DNA from 3 places in the Pseudomonas sp. BIGb0164 genome. Region 1 is predicted to be linked to each of the others. Evidence: riboswitches for the same ligand, from Rfam matches in the RefSeq annotation. Region 1 holds a riboswitch; each other region holds the start of a gene.
What was found. A riboswitch is a leader RNA that binds a small molecule or an ion and turns the genes downstream of it on or off. The one in region 1 is predicted to bind cobalamin.

Region 1 (4,874 bases):
TTGTTCTGCCCATGTCGACCTCAGCCCGCCTCATTCTTCTCGTTTGCGCCGCGCTCCTCAGCGCCTGCGCAAGCCGTCCACCGCCCCCTGCGTTCGTGGCGGCCAAGCCCAAGCCCGTGTTCAACTATTCCAGTCAGAGCTTCTCGCCTGCTGCCGAAGACGTGCTCTTCCGTGCGCTGGGCCTGGTTGGCACGCCTTACCGCTGGGGCGGCAACACACCGGACTCCGGTTTCGACTGCAGTGGCTTGATCGGCTTTGTCTACCGTGACGCGGCAGGCATCTCGTTGCCGCGCACCACCCGCGAGCTGATCGTGATGCGTGCCCAGGACGTCAGCGAAGAGAACCTGCAGACCGGCGACTTGCTGTTCTTCGCCACCGGTGGCGGTTCACAGGTCAGCCATGCCGGGATCTACGTGGGGGAAGGGCGTTTCGTACACGCGCCGCAAACCGGCGGTACGGTCAAGCTGGACACCCTGTCCAAGGCGTATTGGCAGAATGCTTACCTGAGCGCCAAGCGCGTGTTGCCAGCAAACCTGGCTCGCAACCCATAACACCCGTAGGAGCCGGCAAGCCGGCTCCTACGGGTTTTGTATTTATTTGGCTGGCGACACCCGCCACACCTTGTTCCCCACATCATCGGCCACCAGCAAATCCCCCTGCTGATCAACCACCACACCCACCGGCCGCCCCATGGCCTTCTCGTCTTTATCAAGAAACCCCGTCAGCACGTCCACCGGTTGCCCTTTGGGCTGGCCACCCTCGAACGGCACAAAGATCACCTTGTAGCCACTGTGGGGCTTGCGGTTCCACGATCCATGCTGGCCGATAAATGCCCCGTTGCTGAACTGCGCCGGCAGTTTGTTGCCCTCTGCGAAGGTCAGTCCCAACGACGCCGTATGCGGGCCCACGGCATAGTCCGGTGCAATGGCCTTGGCCACCAGGTCCAGGTTCTGCGGCGAAACGCGCACATCCACGTGCTGGCCGTAATAACTGAAAGGCCAGCCGTAGAAGCCGCCATCCTTGACCGACGTGATGTAGTCCGGCACCAAGTCGCTGCCGATCTCGTCACGCTCATTTACCGCCGTCCACAACTTGCCCGTCTGCGGCTCCCAAGCCATGCCATTCGGGTTGCGCAGGCCGGAGGCGAAGATGCGGTGCTGACCCGAGGCGCGATCCACTTCCCAGATCGCCGCCCGACCTTCTTCCGCTTCCAGGCCGTTTTCGCCGACGTTGCTGTTGGAGCCGACGCTCACATACAGCTTGCTGCCGTCTTTGCTCGCTACTACGTTCTTGGTCCAGTGGTGGTTGATGCTGCCGCCTGGCAGGTCGACCACTTTGGTGCCGGCTTCCTTGATCGTGGTTTCGCCCGGTTGATAGGGGAAGCGCAGCAGTTTGTCCGAGTCCGCCACGTACAAATCGTTGCCGACCAGGGTCATGCCGAACGGTGAGTTCAGGTTCTCCAGGAACACTGTGCGCGTCTCGGCAACGCCGTCGTGGTCGGCATCGCGCAGCAGTGTGATGCGGTTCGGGCTCGGCACACCGGCGCCGGCACGGCCCATGACCTTCTCCATGACCCAGCCGCGAATCCCCTTGGCATCATCCGGTTTGGGCGGCGCATTGGTTTCGGCCACCAACACATCGCCGTTGGGCAGCACATACAGCCAGCGCGGGTGGTCCAGCCCTTCGGCGAACGCGGCCACCTGGGTGCCTGCGGCGGCCGTTGGTTTTGCGCCATCAGGCCAGCCGATCGCCGGGGCGATGTTGACGGTGGGGATCAGTGTCTTGTTCGGTTCGGGCAACTTGGGCGAAGGACCGGTGCCGTCCGACACCTGCAAACTTGAGCTTTCACCGCAGGCGGCGAGGGTGCCTGCGAGCATGATCAGTAAGGCGAGTCTGGTTTTATGCATGGTGTTCTCCTGAATACCTGTAAGGGTAGAGGAGTACGGCGGTCCGATGGTTCAAGTGCGAGGCCGGCTTTAATTGACGCTCCACCCCCAACCCACTAACCTTCGCGGCTTGTTCCAGGTGCTCTGTGGCGTATGCGTCGACAGGGTGAAACAGGGAAGCCGGTGAGTGAGCGCACTTGTACACAGTGCTGCCGCGATTCCGGCGCTGCCCCCGCAACGGTAAATGAGTCAAGACGCTGCCTTTTGCCACTGTATCGCGCGCGATATGGGAAGGCGCAACGTCGGCCTGCTCGCTCTTTTCACAAGGGCAGGGCGCCACTCATGAGCCCGGAGACCGGCCCGGAGCATCCAACAGCATCACGGTGGGCGATGCTTGGCTGTCTGTATTTTCTTTTTCCTGCCCGCCGTTTTTGTCCAGCCCCAACGGAGAGCTGCCATGACCGATTCCCCCGACCGCGACGAACGCCACCTGGCGCGCATGCTGCGCAAAAAAGCCGTGATCGACGAGCGCATCGCCAACTCCCCCAATGAATGCGGTTTGTTGCTGGTATTGACCGGCAACGGCAAAGGCAAGAGCAGCTCCGCATTCGGCATGCTGGCCCGGGCCATGGGCCACGGCATGCAGTGCGGTGTGGTGCAGTTCATCAAGGGGCGTAACAGCACCGGTGAAGAGTTGTTCTTCCGCCGCTTCCCCGAGCAAGTGCGTTTCCACGTCATGGGCGAAGGCTTCACCTGGGAAACCCAGGACCGCCAGCGCGACATCGCCGCCGCCGAAGCCGCCTGGGCGGTGTCCCGCGAACTGCTGCAAGACCCGGCCATCGGCCTGGTGGTGCTGGATGAGCTGAATATCGCCCTCAAGCACGGCTACCTCGACCTGGACCAAGTGCTCAGCGACCTGCAAGCCCGCCCGCCGATGCAACACGTGGTGGTCACTGGCCGTGGGGCCAAACCCGAACTGATCGAAATGGGCGACACCGTCACCGAAATGGGCATGCTCAAGCACGCGTTCCAGGCCGGTATCAAGGCACAGAAGGGCGTCGAACTTTGAATCAGCCCCGTCATTGCCCGGCCGTCTTGATCGCCGCACCGGCGTCCGGCCAGGGCAAAACCACCGTCACCGCCGCGCTGGCGCGTTTGCACCGCAACCTGGGGCGCAAGGTGCGTGTGTTCAAGTGCGGCCCGGACTTCCTCGACCCGATGATCCACGAGCGTGCCAGCGGTGCGCCGGTGTACCAGCTGGACATGTGGATGGTGGGCGAGCAGGAAAGTCGCCGCCTGTTGTGGGAGGCGGCCGGTGAGGCCGACCTGATCCTTATCGAAGGCGTGATGGGCCTGTTCGACGGCACCCCCTCCAGTGCCGACCTGGCGCGACACTTCGGTGTGCCGGTGTTGGGCGTGATCGACGGCACCGCCATGGCCCAGACCTTCGGTGCCCTGGCCCTGGGCCTGGCGCGTTATCAGCCGGACCTGCCGTTTGCCGGCGTGCTGGCCAACCGCGTCGGCACCTTGCGCCACGCGCAGTTGTTGGAAGGCAGCCTCACTGAAGGCTTGCGCTGGTACGGCGCGTTGTCTCGCGAAACCGGGATCGAACTGCCCAGCCGACACCTGGGGCTGGTGCAAGCCAGCGAATTGAATGACCTCGATGTGCGCCTGGATGCCGCCGCTCAAGCACTGGGCAGCAGCTGCGAAGTCGCCTTACCGCCTCCGGTCACCTTTGCCGCGCCCGAAGTGATCGTGGCCGAGCCGTTGCTCGAAGGCGTGCGTATTGCTGTGGCCCGCGACGAAGCCTTCGCCTTTACCTACGGCGCCAGTCTCGACCTGCTACGCGCGATGGGTGCCCAGTTGCACTTCTTCTCGCCGATCCATGACCACCAATTGCCTGATGCCGACAGCCTCTACCTGCCGGGTGGCTATCCGGAGTTGCACCACCAGGCACTGTCGCAAAACACGCCGATGCTCGAAGCCATCCGCGCTCACCATGCCGCCGGCAAACCCTTGCTCGCTGAATGCGGCGGCATGCTGTACCTGCTCGACTCGCTGACCGATGTCGATGGCGTCCGCGCCGAACTGGTGGGCCTGCTGCAAGGCGATGCCGTGATGCAAAAGAAACTGGCGGCCTTGGCGCTGCAAAATGTCGAGCTGCCCGAAGGCACGCTGCGCGGCCATACCTATCACCACTCCCTCACGACCACCGAGTGGCAGCCGATTGCCCGTGGCCTTAGCCCCAACGGTGGGCGTGGTGCCGAGGCGGTCTACCGGCAAGGCCGCATGACCGCGTCCTACGTACATTTCTATTTTCCATCCAATCCCGTGGCAGTGGCCGCCTTGTTTGCGCCAGACCGGGAGGCCGCCATCGCAGGCAAGCCAGCTCCCACAATGTACCGAGTTGAAACCCCATCCAATGTGGGAGCGGGCTTGCCCGCGAAGAGGCCATGACTGACAACGCCTTCCCCGAAGCCGACCGCCAGGCCATCTATCGCGCCATCGCCGAACGCCGCGACATGCGCCACTTCAGCGGCGGCACCGTTGCCCCTGAGTTGCTGCACCGTTTACTCCAGGCTGCCCATCAGGCCCCCAGCGTCGGCCTGATGCAACCCTGGCGCTTTATCCGTATCAGCAACCGCCAACTGCGTGAGCAGATTCAACAACTGGTGGAAGAAGAGCGCGTACGCACCGCCGAGGCATTGGGCGAACGCTCCGATGAGTTCATGAAGCTCAAGGTCGAAGGCATTCACGACTGCGCCGAAGTATTGGTCGCGGCGTTGATGGATGACCGCGAGCGCCATATCTTCGGCCGTCGCACCTTGCCGGAAATGGACATGGCTTCGCTGTCCTGTGCCATCCAGAACCTGTGGCTGGCGGCCCGCGCCGAAGGCTTGGGCATGGGCTGGGTCTCGCTGTTCGAGCCCCAGGCCCTGGCCGATCTGCTGGGCTTGCCGCCTGGCGCAAAACCCCTGGCGGTGCTGT
Region 2 (4,874 bases), on a different contig from region 1:
CAACCCTGGAACGCGGTGGTGGAGCAGCGGCTGGCGGCGGTGGTGCAGGTGCAGGCGTATTCGTTGATGTTGGAGATGATTCGCTGTGGGGCATGCATTGGGTTGTTGCCGCATTACATGAGCAGTTTTGACCGGGGGTTGGTGGCGTTGCCGGGGTTGCTGGCTGAGAGTATGCAGCGGCAGGTGTGGTTGGCGGTGAATGCGCGGGTGCAGGATGCTGATGCGGTGAGGAGGGTGGTGGAGTTGATTGTGGGGACGTTTGAGGGGCGGCGGGAGTGGTTTGATTGAGTACATATCCGTTGCTGGGGTGACGGCTGATATTGGTTCCGCCCTTACGGCGGGTCACTTTTGGAAAGAGCCCAAAAGTAACCAAAAGGCTCTTGCCCCAACACTCGGTGCCTCGCCTAGGCTCGGCATGCCCTCACTCCGGCTTGAATCCGTGGGCCGCCGCCCCGCGCCATCCATGGCGCGGGGCGGCTAACCCGGCGTCCTGCCGGGTTACCCACGGATTCAAGCCTGCGTTCGGCCAGCGTGTTTGATGGGGCGCCCAAGATCAAAAGCAAAAGCAAGAGCACGGCGGCCTAGTAGCCGACCTTAGTGGTGTGGATCTGTAGGAGCCGGCTTGCCGGCGATGCAGGCGCCTCGGTGAATCAGGCATGTGCCAAACCGGGTGGCGGGTTCAGCGTTGTAGAACCCCCCGAAAGGTTGCACTCAGCGCGCGCAAGGTTTCCCGCGAACGTGCATCGCTGATCCGGCTGAAGAGCACCACTTCACTGACGGGCAATGCGGGCAGTCCAAATTGCGCACTCACGTCCACCGCGCCGGGTGGGGCTACGCGATGGGCGAGGGCGGCGACGCCGAGGCCGGCGCTCACGGCGGCGCCCACGGCCATTACGCCGCCGCCGACGAAGACCTCGGTCCAGTCGATGTGGGCTTCGTCCAGGGCGCGGGTGGCCAGGTGGCGAACCCCGCACGGTGCGGCCATGGTCGCCATGCGCAGTGGCGTGCCTGGCGGGTGTTGCCAAGTGGGGGCGGCGAACCAGCCGAAGCGTTCCACGGCCAGGACTTCGCCGTCTTGGCGGTCGCCTTCGTTGCGCACGATCACGGCGTCCAGTTCGTTGCGGTCGAACGCGGCCACCAGGTCGCGGGACGAGGCGATGCGCACTTCGAGGATCACCAACGGGTCGTAGGCCGCCAGGCGGCTGAGCCACAGCGGCAGGTCGGGCCCGGCCACGTGGTCGCTGATGCCGATCACCAGACGTCGTTGCACTTGGGCGGCCATGTCGCCCAAGGCGCGCTCGTGGGCGTTGAGCAGGGCGCGGGCGGCGACGATGAATTGCTCGCCCTGGGGCGACAGCCGCACATGCCGGGGCGTGCGTTCCAGCAGGCGATAACCGAGGCGTTCCTCCAGGCGCTTGAGCTTGAGGCTGATGGCGGCCTGGGAGGTGTCCAGCGCCTCGGCGGCGCGGGTGAAACTGGTGAAGTCGGCCACCAGCACGAACGCTTGCACGGTGTCGATATCCAGGGGTTTGGGTGCGTCAGCCATATCGGTTCCTTATCGCACATATATCGGCTCATATCTTGTTGAAATCATCGCCGCTGCGCAAGCTGGAACCTCATCTTGCACAGGAGTTTTTGTATGTTCGCCAAACAGTATTCGCACCGTTTGCCCGCCGACTACGACATGGGCGTGATTCGCCGGCGTGCCGCGCAATTGGGGCCATTGTGGGATAACGCCGAGGGGCTGCTGTTCAAGGCGTTTATCGCTCAGGAGCAGGGCGGCAACGTGTATGCGTCGGTGTACCTGTGGTCCGACCCGTTGCAGGCCGCCGACTTTTTGCTGGGGTCACGCTTCCAGAAAGTGCTCGACAGTTTCGGCCGCCCGCATATCGAAAGCTGGCTGCCGCTGGATGTGCAACGTGGGCCGGCGCAGGCGGCGTTGAGTTTGTATCGGGAAGAGTGGCCACTGGCGCCGGGGGCGGATCGGGCCGCGATACTGGCTGAAGAGAAAGTGCGCAACCTGCAAGTGGCGGACAGCCGTGACACCTTCGCGGTGTTCCTGGCGCTGGATGTGCAAGCCTGGCGTTTGGTGCGCATCACCTTGTCGGCCAAGGCACTGGATGTGACGCATCCCGGGACGGGCTATCAGGTGTTCTACCTGGCCCATCCCGGAATCTAGCTCAGGAGTTCAAGCGTGCGCGTGGCTGGCTCAAGAAGCGCTCGGCCACCGCACCGAACACCAGGCCCAGGGTGGTCCACAGCACCAGCTGGATGCCCAGGGACGCGACGCGGAATTTCCACAGCAGCACGGCCGAGAATTGCTCCGGCACTTCATTGATCACCGGGAACAGGCTGCCGGCCACCGACACGATCACGATGTACAGCGCAACGCCCAGGATTACCCCGGCCCACACGCCACGGCGGGCAATCAGCTTGCGTGCGGCGTTGATCGCGATCACCGCGGCCGCTACCGACACCAGCAGCATCAGGAAGAACAGCTGGGTGCGCTGGGCGATGGTCTCCGGGTCACCCACGGATGGCGGGTTGGCCGGGTATTTCAGGCCGGGCACCAGGATGAGGGTGGCAAACGCCGCCAACGCCAGCAGTGCCGCCAGGCCACGGGGGCCGACCTTGCCGATGCGGCCCAGGGCGTAAGCAAACACCAGGGAGAAAATCCCGCCCAGGGAAACGCTATACACCACCACACCGGTGAACAGGCCGAAGGTGCTTTGCACGTCGCGGCTCACCAGTTCTTCTTCCGGCGCATCGCCGTGCATCTGTGCCATCTGGTCTTCAAAGGCGATGGCCTTGTCGATCTGTGGCTCACCAAAGGTCTTGGCGAAGCCGAATGCCAATACGCCGGCGAGCAGGCCCACCAGCATCCCGCGAACGAGTAATTGCCCTGTCATGTCCTGTCTCTCTTGTTGATTAATGGCAGGGAAAGCCCAGCAGATGGCGACCGTCGTGGACGAATTCGTGCACGTACATGCCCTTGAAAACCGCTGTGGCACCTTGCTCGGCGCCGACGAAGTAGATCGCCAGCATCAACAGCAGGCCGCCGAAGATCGCCCAAGGGAGGATTTCGCCCAGGGGAATCGTTGGCACATAGACATCAGGGTGGGTTGCAGCGGTATTAGCCATGAAAACCTCCAGGGATGACGCGTCCCGAAATGGAAAGCATAGGGAGCTGAAACAGGGTCTGGCTTACGGCTGTGGGGCCGAATACAGTGGCGCGACCGCGCCGGCTTCGAACCGGCTTCCTGTTTCATGTTCGTTGTAACATGTTGAAACAACTTTGCCAGTCTACGCTGACTGCGCGCCGAAACAGAGTGAATTTGTGATGCAGACCACCCGTTTAAGCCTGATCTGCCATGCCGCCACGCGGGCGCAGAAGCAGGGGCGGTTTCCCGATGACGAATCTGTCGTGCTGGACTGGCAGCGTGAGGCGCTATCCCAGGCCGGTCGCTACCCGAAAAAACACCGCCTGATCTGCGGGCCGGAAGCCAGGGCCCGGCAGACCGCTGGCTTGTTCGGTGACAACGCACAGGTAGAAGTCGCCTTGCGCGACGGCGATTTTGGCCACTGGAAAGGCCAGGCCATCGACCAACTGGACGATGAAGCCATGAGTGCCTGGCTCACCGACAGCGCCAGCGCGCCCCACGGTGGCGAGTCGGTGGACCAGATCTGCCTGCGGGTTGGACAGTGGATGACATCCCTGGAAAGCCAACCGGGGCATGTCGTGGCCGTTACCCATCCCTTTGTGATCCGTGCCGCGTTGTTGCACGTGCTGCAGTTGCCGCTGTCGATGTTCTACCGGGTCGACGTCGAGCCGCTGTCATGCACCGAGCTGCGTTTCAACCGCGTGTGGCGCCTGCGCCTGGAAACTCACGCCTGAGCCCGCGAACATGGCAAAATCCACGCCCCGCAATGAGAGCAACCCATGAAACGCATCCTGATCATCGGCATTGGCGCCGGCAACCCTGACTACATCACGATGCAGGCCGTGAAGGCGCTCAACCGCACCGACGTGTTCTTCCTGATGGACAAGGGCCAGAGCAAGGACAAGTTGATCGACCTGCGCCGCGAGATCTGCGAGACCTACATCACCGAGCCCGGCTACCGCTTTGTCGAGGCCGACTGCCCCGAGCGTGTGCGCGGTGATATCGACTACACCACCGCCGTGCAGGACCTGAACCGCGACAAGCAGCAGACCTTCGAACGCATGATCAATGAGGAAATGGCCGACGGCGAAGTGGGCGCATTCCTGGCTTGGGGCGACCCGGCGCTGTACGACAGCACCATTCGGATCCTGCAGGCGATCCTGGCCAGTGGCCGTTGCACCTTTGAATTCGAAGTGATCCCCGGCATCACCAGCGTGCAGGCCCTGGCAGCGCAGCACAAAGTGCCGCTGAACCGCATTGGCAAGTCCGTCGAGATCACCACCGGGCGCCGCTTGGCAGCAGGGCAGGCCAGCGACGCCGACACCCTGGTGGTAATGCTCGACGCCGAAGATTCCTACCGTACCGTGGCCGATCAGGACCTGGATATTTATTGGGGCGCCTACCTGGGCACGCCGGACGAGATCCTGATCAGCGGCAAGGTGGCTGATGTGGCAGAAGAGATTCAACGGGTGCGCAAGGCCGCGCGCCTGGCCAACGGCTGGATCATGGACACCTATTTGTTGCGCAAACCCTGAGGTAACGTCCCATGCTCAAACTGTATGCCCTGGCGCTGGCCCTGGTGGTCGGTGCTGCTCATGCTGACGATTCGCTGCACACCGACTTGCCGTTGGCGTACCTGGAACAGACCCAGAGTGACGCACGCAACCAGCCGTTGGTGATTTTCCTGCACGGGTTTGGCAGCAACGAGGAAGA
Region 3 (4,874 bases), on a different contig from region 1:
AAACCCGTATTGGCCGCCTGCAAATGGGAGCGGTAGAACAGCACCGCCGCCACCGGCCACTCGGGGTTCCAATCCGTCTGCCAGTCGTTCAGGCGCGGGTTGGCTTTATGCGGGTGATAAATCGCCGTGCGCGGCAGGGTTTGCGGCTCGGCCCAGGTGTAGTCGCGGCCCAGGTAAGCGCTGGCCAGGCAGCGATAGAAATCCAGCGCGTTGCCCAGGCCGCCCTGGCGCAAAAAGTGCCACAGGCGGTCGCGGCTTTCGGCGTTTACCGTACTCAGGCTGCTGAGTTCCGGGTCCGGGCGATCGTCCCCCGGCACCAGGATCAGCTGCACGCCGCGTTCGGCCAGCTCCACCAGCCGCTCGATGCCGTACCGCCAATAACCGATGCCGCCGTGCAGCGAAATCAGGATGACCTTGGCGTGGCGCAGCACTTCATCGACGTACAGGTCGACCGACGCATGGTTCTGCACCTGCATCGGGTTGGCCAGCCGGAAGCTGGGGTAATCGTCGGGCAATTGCTGGGCCGCTTCGGCCAGCAATGCCAGGCTGGAATCACCGCTGCACAGGATCACCAGGTCAGCGGGGGTTTGGCCAAGGTCGGCAATATTGTCGTCCGAGACGAAACCACCGGGCTGGGTCCTGAGCAGGTGCATGGGTCAGACGCTGAGTGCAGCGCGCAACTGCGCTTCGAGGCCGGCGGCATCGAGGTCCTGACCGATCAGCACCAGGCGCGTGATGCGCGCTTCGTCAGCGCCCCAGGCACGGTCGAAGTGCTTGTCGAAACGTGTGCCCACACCCTGGATCAGCAGGCGCATCGGCTTGTTGGGGATGGCCGCGAAACCTTTGACGCGCAGGATGCCGTGTTGCACCACCAGTTGGGTCAGGGCGTCGAGCAGCAGGGCTTCGTCGGCTTGCGGCAGGTCGATGGAAATGGAATCGAAAGCGTCGTGGTCGTGATCGTCGTCTTCACCTTCGTGGTGATGATCGTGATGGCTGTGGCGACCGTCGATGTGCTCTTCAGAGCCGGCACCCAAGCCGATCAGCACGTCCAGCGGCAGGCGACCGCTGCTGGCTTCGATGATCTTCACCGCAGGCGGCAGCTCTTCGGCGACTTCCAGGCGCACGCGGGCCAGGTCTTCCGGGTTGATCAGGTCGGTTTTGTTGAGGATCACCAGGTCGGCGCTGGCCAGTTGGTCGGCGAACAGCTCGTGCAACGGCGACTCGTGATCCAGGTTCGGGTCCAGTTTACGCTGGGCGTCGACCTGGTCCGGGAAGGCGGCGAAGGTGCCCGCGGCGACGGCCGGGCTGTCGACCACGGTGATTACCGCGTCGACGGTGCAGGCGCTGCGGATTTCCGGCCACTGGAAGGCTTGTACCAAGGGTTTTGGCAGGGCCAGGCCTGAGGTTTCGATGAGAATGTGGTCGAGGTCACCACGACGGGCCACCAGTTCGCGCATCACCGGGAAGAACTCTTCCTGCACGGTGCAGCACAGGCAGCCGTTGGCCAATTCGTAGACGCGGCCGTTGGCTTCTTCTTCGGTGCAACCGATGGAGCACTGCTTGAGGATTTCACCGTCGATGCCCAATTCGCCGAATTCGTTGACGATTACCGCGATGCGACGGCCCTGGGCGTTGTCGAGCATGTGGCGCAGCAAGGTGGTTTTGCCCGAGCCGAGGAAGCCGGTAACGATGGTGACGGGGAGTTTGGCCAGTGTTTTCATCGGATGCCCTTTGGGGCGGGCATACGGGACGATAGGCCCTGCGACGGCGCGCAGCAGCGGATTTCGTCACCGGATCACCCCGCCCGGTTGAAGTAGAAAATCGGTTGCGAGGCAGGTCTCCTGGCTTGGGGCGTGCGGGTCTTGCGACCGGCGCTGGCTGCGCCTTCCCGCCTTGTCGGCAGTGGCGTGGCAGTCAGCTGAACCCTTTACAGTTGCGGGGGCAGCCGCGGCTTGGACCGCGTTCCCTTCTTAGCTCCGGCCTGGGCTGGAGAACCTCGAGGGTGCAAGGCTACGCAGTGCCACAGAGCGGGTCAATGCCAACACATGAGGTTCGCGCCATACCGCGGCAGTCGAATGAAACTTACAACTCGCATTAATTGCCCGATAGCCAGCTAGGAACAGCTTGGACTTTTGCACCACACAGATTTGGCTCATAAGCGCTCAATGCGCGCCAGACATACCAACGCAATAAAGGATCAAACATGACACTTTCGGCACTTTCCCCCCTCCACTTTAACCTGCCACCTAACGCACCGAGCTACAAAGGCGAGAAAGAAGCTGATGCCCCGCAGGACAGTATTCAGATCCAACACGCTGCATACACCAGCACGAGTAGCCTCGAAACTCGGGCAAAGAGAAGTACAACAGAGCAAAAGCCCCAGGTCTGGTTCTACAGTGACAAAGAGTTGCTACAAGAGGTGAAGAAACACTTCGATGAATATGCAGCCGGACAGGGCGATGAATACGTCAACTTCAAAGAATTAAAAGAGGCCGCCGGTCAGGTGCCAACCACGAGAACCTTCTCTCCAAAAGCCTCAGCCGTTGCCGAGGAGATCCTCAAACGCACCCGGCTTCTCAACCAGCTGGACATAGGAGTGGGCTGGACACACACCGGAAGGGGATTACAAGACGAGAGGTTTGATCATGACAACCTTGACTACTTGATCACCTACGCTTCCACTAAGCGCAGAGTCAAGTTAATTCGAAATTAATATGAAAATTTGTCTGATCCGCAAAAAATCAACATCAGATTGCTCGTCATCCTTGAGGTCAACTCTATCCTTCAAACACCTTAAACATTTACAGCCGCTCAAGGTGTTTGACGCACATCAACCGCCCATGTTCTCCTACACATCTTGTTTCGGGTGCCCTGCAAAGGGTGAAACGGGAAACCGGTACGCCATACCTCTATGGCAAGTCCGGTGCTGCCCCCGCAACGGTAAGCGAGCGAAGCGTCATAACCACTGTGCACTTGCATGGGAAGGCGATGCTTTCAGGACTCTCCCAAGAGCCCCCTCGCAAGCCCGGAGACCGGCCCGAAAAAATCAGATAACAAACCCGCGGTGGGCGGGCGCTGTTCGAACCCTGCGTGCCCGGCTCGCGGGGTTTTCATGCGCTCGTGTCACCCTGAAACCCTGAAGGGACGCGCCATGTCGATCATCACCAGCACCTCGCACGCCACCGGCAACACCACCACCCTCAGCCAACGCCTGACCGCCGCCATCGGTGCGTCGATCCTCGGCGCGTGCCTGGTGTATTTCGCCGGTTTCTCTCATATCGAGGCGGTGCACAACGCAGCCCACGATACCCGCCACAGCGCCGCGTTCCCGTGCCACTGAGACTTGCCGACATGATCAAGCGTATTGCGCAAACCGCAGGGTTCACTGGCCTGCTGGCCGCCCTGCTGCTGACCCTGCTGCAAAGCTTCTGGGTCGCCCCGCTGATTCTGCAGGCGGAAACCTTCGAAAACGCCCCGGCCGCCACCGAAGTGGCCCACGAACACGCCGAAGGCGCCGCCGCCCACAGCCATGACGCCGAGGCCTGGGAGCCGGAAGATGGCTGGCAGCGTGTGCTGTCCACCACGGGTGGCAACCTGGTGGTCGCCGTCGGTTTCGCCTTGATGCTGGCCGGTCTCTACACCCTGCGCGCACCGACCCGTACCGCGCAAGGCTTGCTGTGGGGCTTGGCCGGTTACGCCACCTTCGTACTGGCGCCGACCATGGGCCTGCCACCTGAGCTGCCAGGCACTGCGGCAGCCGATCTGGCGCAACGGCAGATCTGGTGGATCGGCACCGCCGCCTCCACCGCCGCCGGTATTGCGCTGCTGGTGTTTGGCCGTAACTGGCTGCTGAAAGTGCTGGGTGCCGCGATCCTGGCCGTGCCTCACGTCATCGGCGCGCCACAACCGGAAGTGCACTCGATGCTGGCACCCGAGGCGCTGGAAGCGCAGTTCAAGATCGCCTCGCACCTGACCAACGTCGCCTTCTGGCTGGCGCTGGGCCTGATCAGCGCGTGGTTGTTCCGTCGCAACCGTGACGATCACTACGCCGCATGATCCTGGCGGTCGGCTTGGGCTGCCAGCGGGGTTGTGACGTTCACGCCCTGCTGGATCTGTTTGACAGCGCCCTCGCGGAGGGGGGCGTTGATCGCAACAGCATTACCGCGCTGGCCAGTATCGATCTGAAAAAGGATGAACGGGGAATACGGGCCATGGCCCGGGCGCTGGATCTCCCGTTGCACTGTTTCAACGCAGGACAACTGGCGGTTTATGCCGAGCGTTTAAGTCACAAATCCGAGGTCGCCTTTGCCCATACCGGCTGCTACGGCGTCGCCGAAAGCGCTGCCCTGGCCCTGGCCGAACACCTCGCGGGTGCCCCTGCCGGACTGCTGATCACCCGCAAAAAAGCCGCCCAGGCTACCTTTGCGTTGGCGTGCGCCGGCTAAAATCCCGATAATCGCCGCTTCCGATCATGAGCCACTTTCATGCTCGCCCGTTTTTCGACAGGAATTTCCCATGACCGTCTACTTCATCGGCGCAGGCCCCGGCGACCCGGAATTGATCACCGTCAAGGGTCAGCGGCTGATTCGCAACTGCCCGGTGATCATCTATGCCGGCTCGCTGGTGCCCGCAGCGGTGCTGGAAGGTCATCAGGCAGAGACCGTCGTCAATAGCGCCGAATTGCACCTGGAACAGATCATCGACCTGATCAAGACAGCCCACGCCAAAGGCCAGGACGTGGCGCGGGTGCATTCCGGCGACCCAAGCCTTTACGGGGCGATTGGCGAGCAGATCCGTCATTTGCGCGAGTTGGGCATTCCTTTCCAGATCATCCCGGGCGTTACCGCAGTGGCCGCCTGTGCGGCGTTACTGGA

Region 2: another riboswitch for cobalamin. It lies ahead of M2394_RS29395 (CbtB-domain containing protein); the one in region 1 lies ahead of cobO (cob(I)yrinic acid a,c-diamide adenosyltransferase).
Region 3: another riboswitch for cobalamin. It lies ahead of M2394_RS29845 (CbtB-domain containing protein); the one in region 1 lies ahead of cobO (cob(I)yrinic acid a,c-diamide adenosyltransferase).

The regions. Positions count from the first base shown of each region.
Region 1 is NZ_JANUEA010000005.1:33,114-37,987, reverse strand. It holds gene M2394_RS14435 (C40 family peptidase) at 12-551, shown strand; gene M2394_RS14430 (sorbosone dehydrogenase family protein) at 594-1,907, opposite strand; cobalamin riboswitch at 2,007-2,265, shown strand; gene cobO (cob(I)yrinic acid a,c-diamide adenosyltransferase) at 2,344-2,955, shown strand; gene M2394_RS14420 (cobyrinate a,c-diamide synthase) at 2,952-4,343, shown strand; gene bluB (5,6-dimethylbenzimidazole synthase) at 4,340-4,874, shown strand, end outside.
Region 2 is NZ_JANUEA010000014.1:10,151-15,024, forward strand. It holds gene M2394_RS29375 (LysR family transcriptional regulator) at 1-288, shown strand, start outside; gene M2394_RS29380 (LysR family transcriptional regulator) at 680-1,546, opposite strand; gene M2394_RS29385 (DUF4865 family protein) at 1,640-2,179, shown strand; gene M2394_RS29390 (CbtA family protein) at 2,181-2,909, opposite strand; gene M2394_RS29395 (CbtB-domain containing protein) at 2,929-3,141, opposite strand; cobalamin riboswitch at 3,173-3,304, opposite strand; gene M2394_RS29400 (histidine phosphatase family protein) at 3,341-3,895, shown strand; gene cobF (precorrin-6A synthase (deacetylating)) at 3,941-4,696, shown strand; gene M2394_RS29410 (alpha/beta hydrolase) at 4,708-4,874, shown strand, end outside.
Region 3 is NZ_JANUEA010000015.1:1,667-6,540, reverse strand. It holds gene cobN (cobaltochelatase subunit CobN) at 1-653, opposite strand, end outside; gene cobW (cobalamin biosynthesis protein CobW) at 657-1,721, opposite strand; cobalamin riboswitch at 1,814-2,014, opposite strand; gene M2394_RS29850 (hypothetical protein) at 2,204-2,713, shown strand; cobalamin riboswitch at 2,848-3,056, shown strand; gene M2394_RS29845 (CbtB-domain containing protein) at 3,152-3,340, shown strand; gene M2394_RS29840 (CbtA family protein) at 3,352-4,056, shown strand; gene M2394_RS29835 (cobalamin biosynthesis protein) at 4,053-4,445, shown strand; gene cobM (precorrin-4 C(11)-methyltransferase) at 4,516-4,874, shown strand, end outside.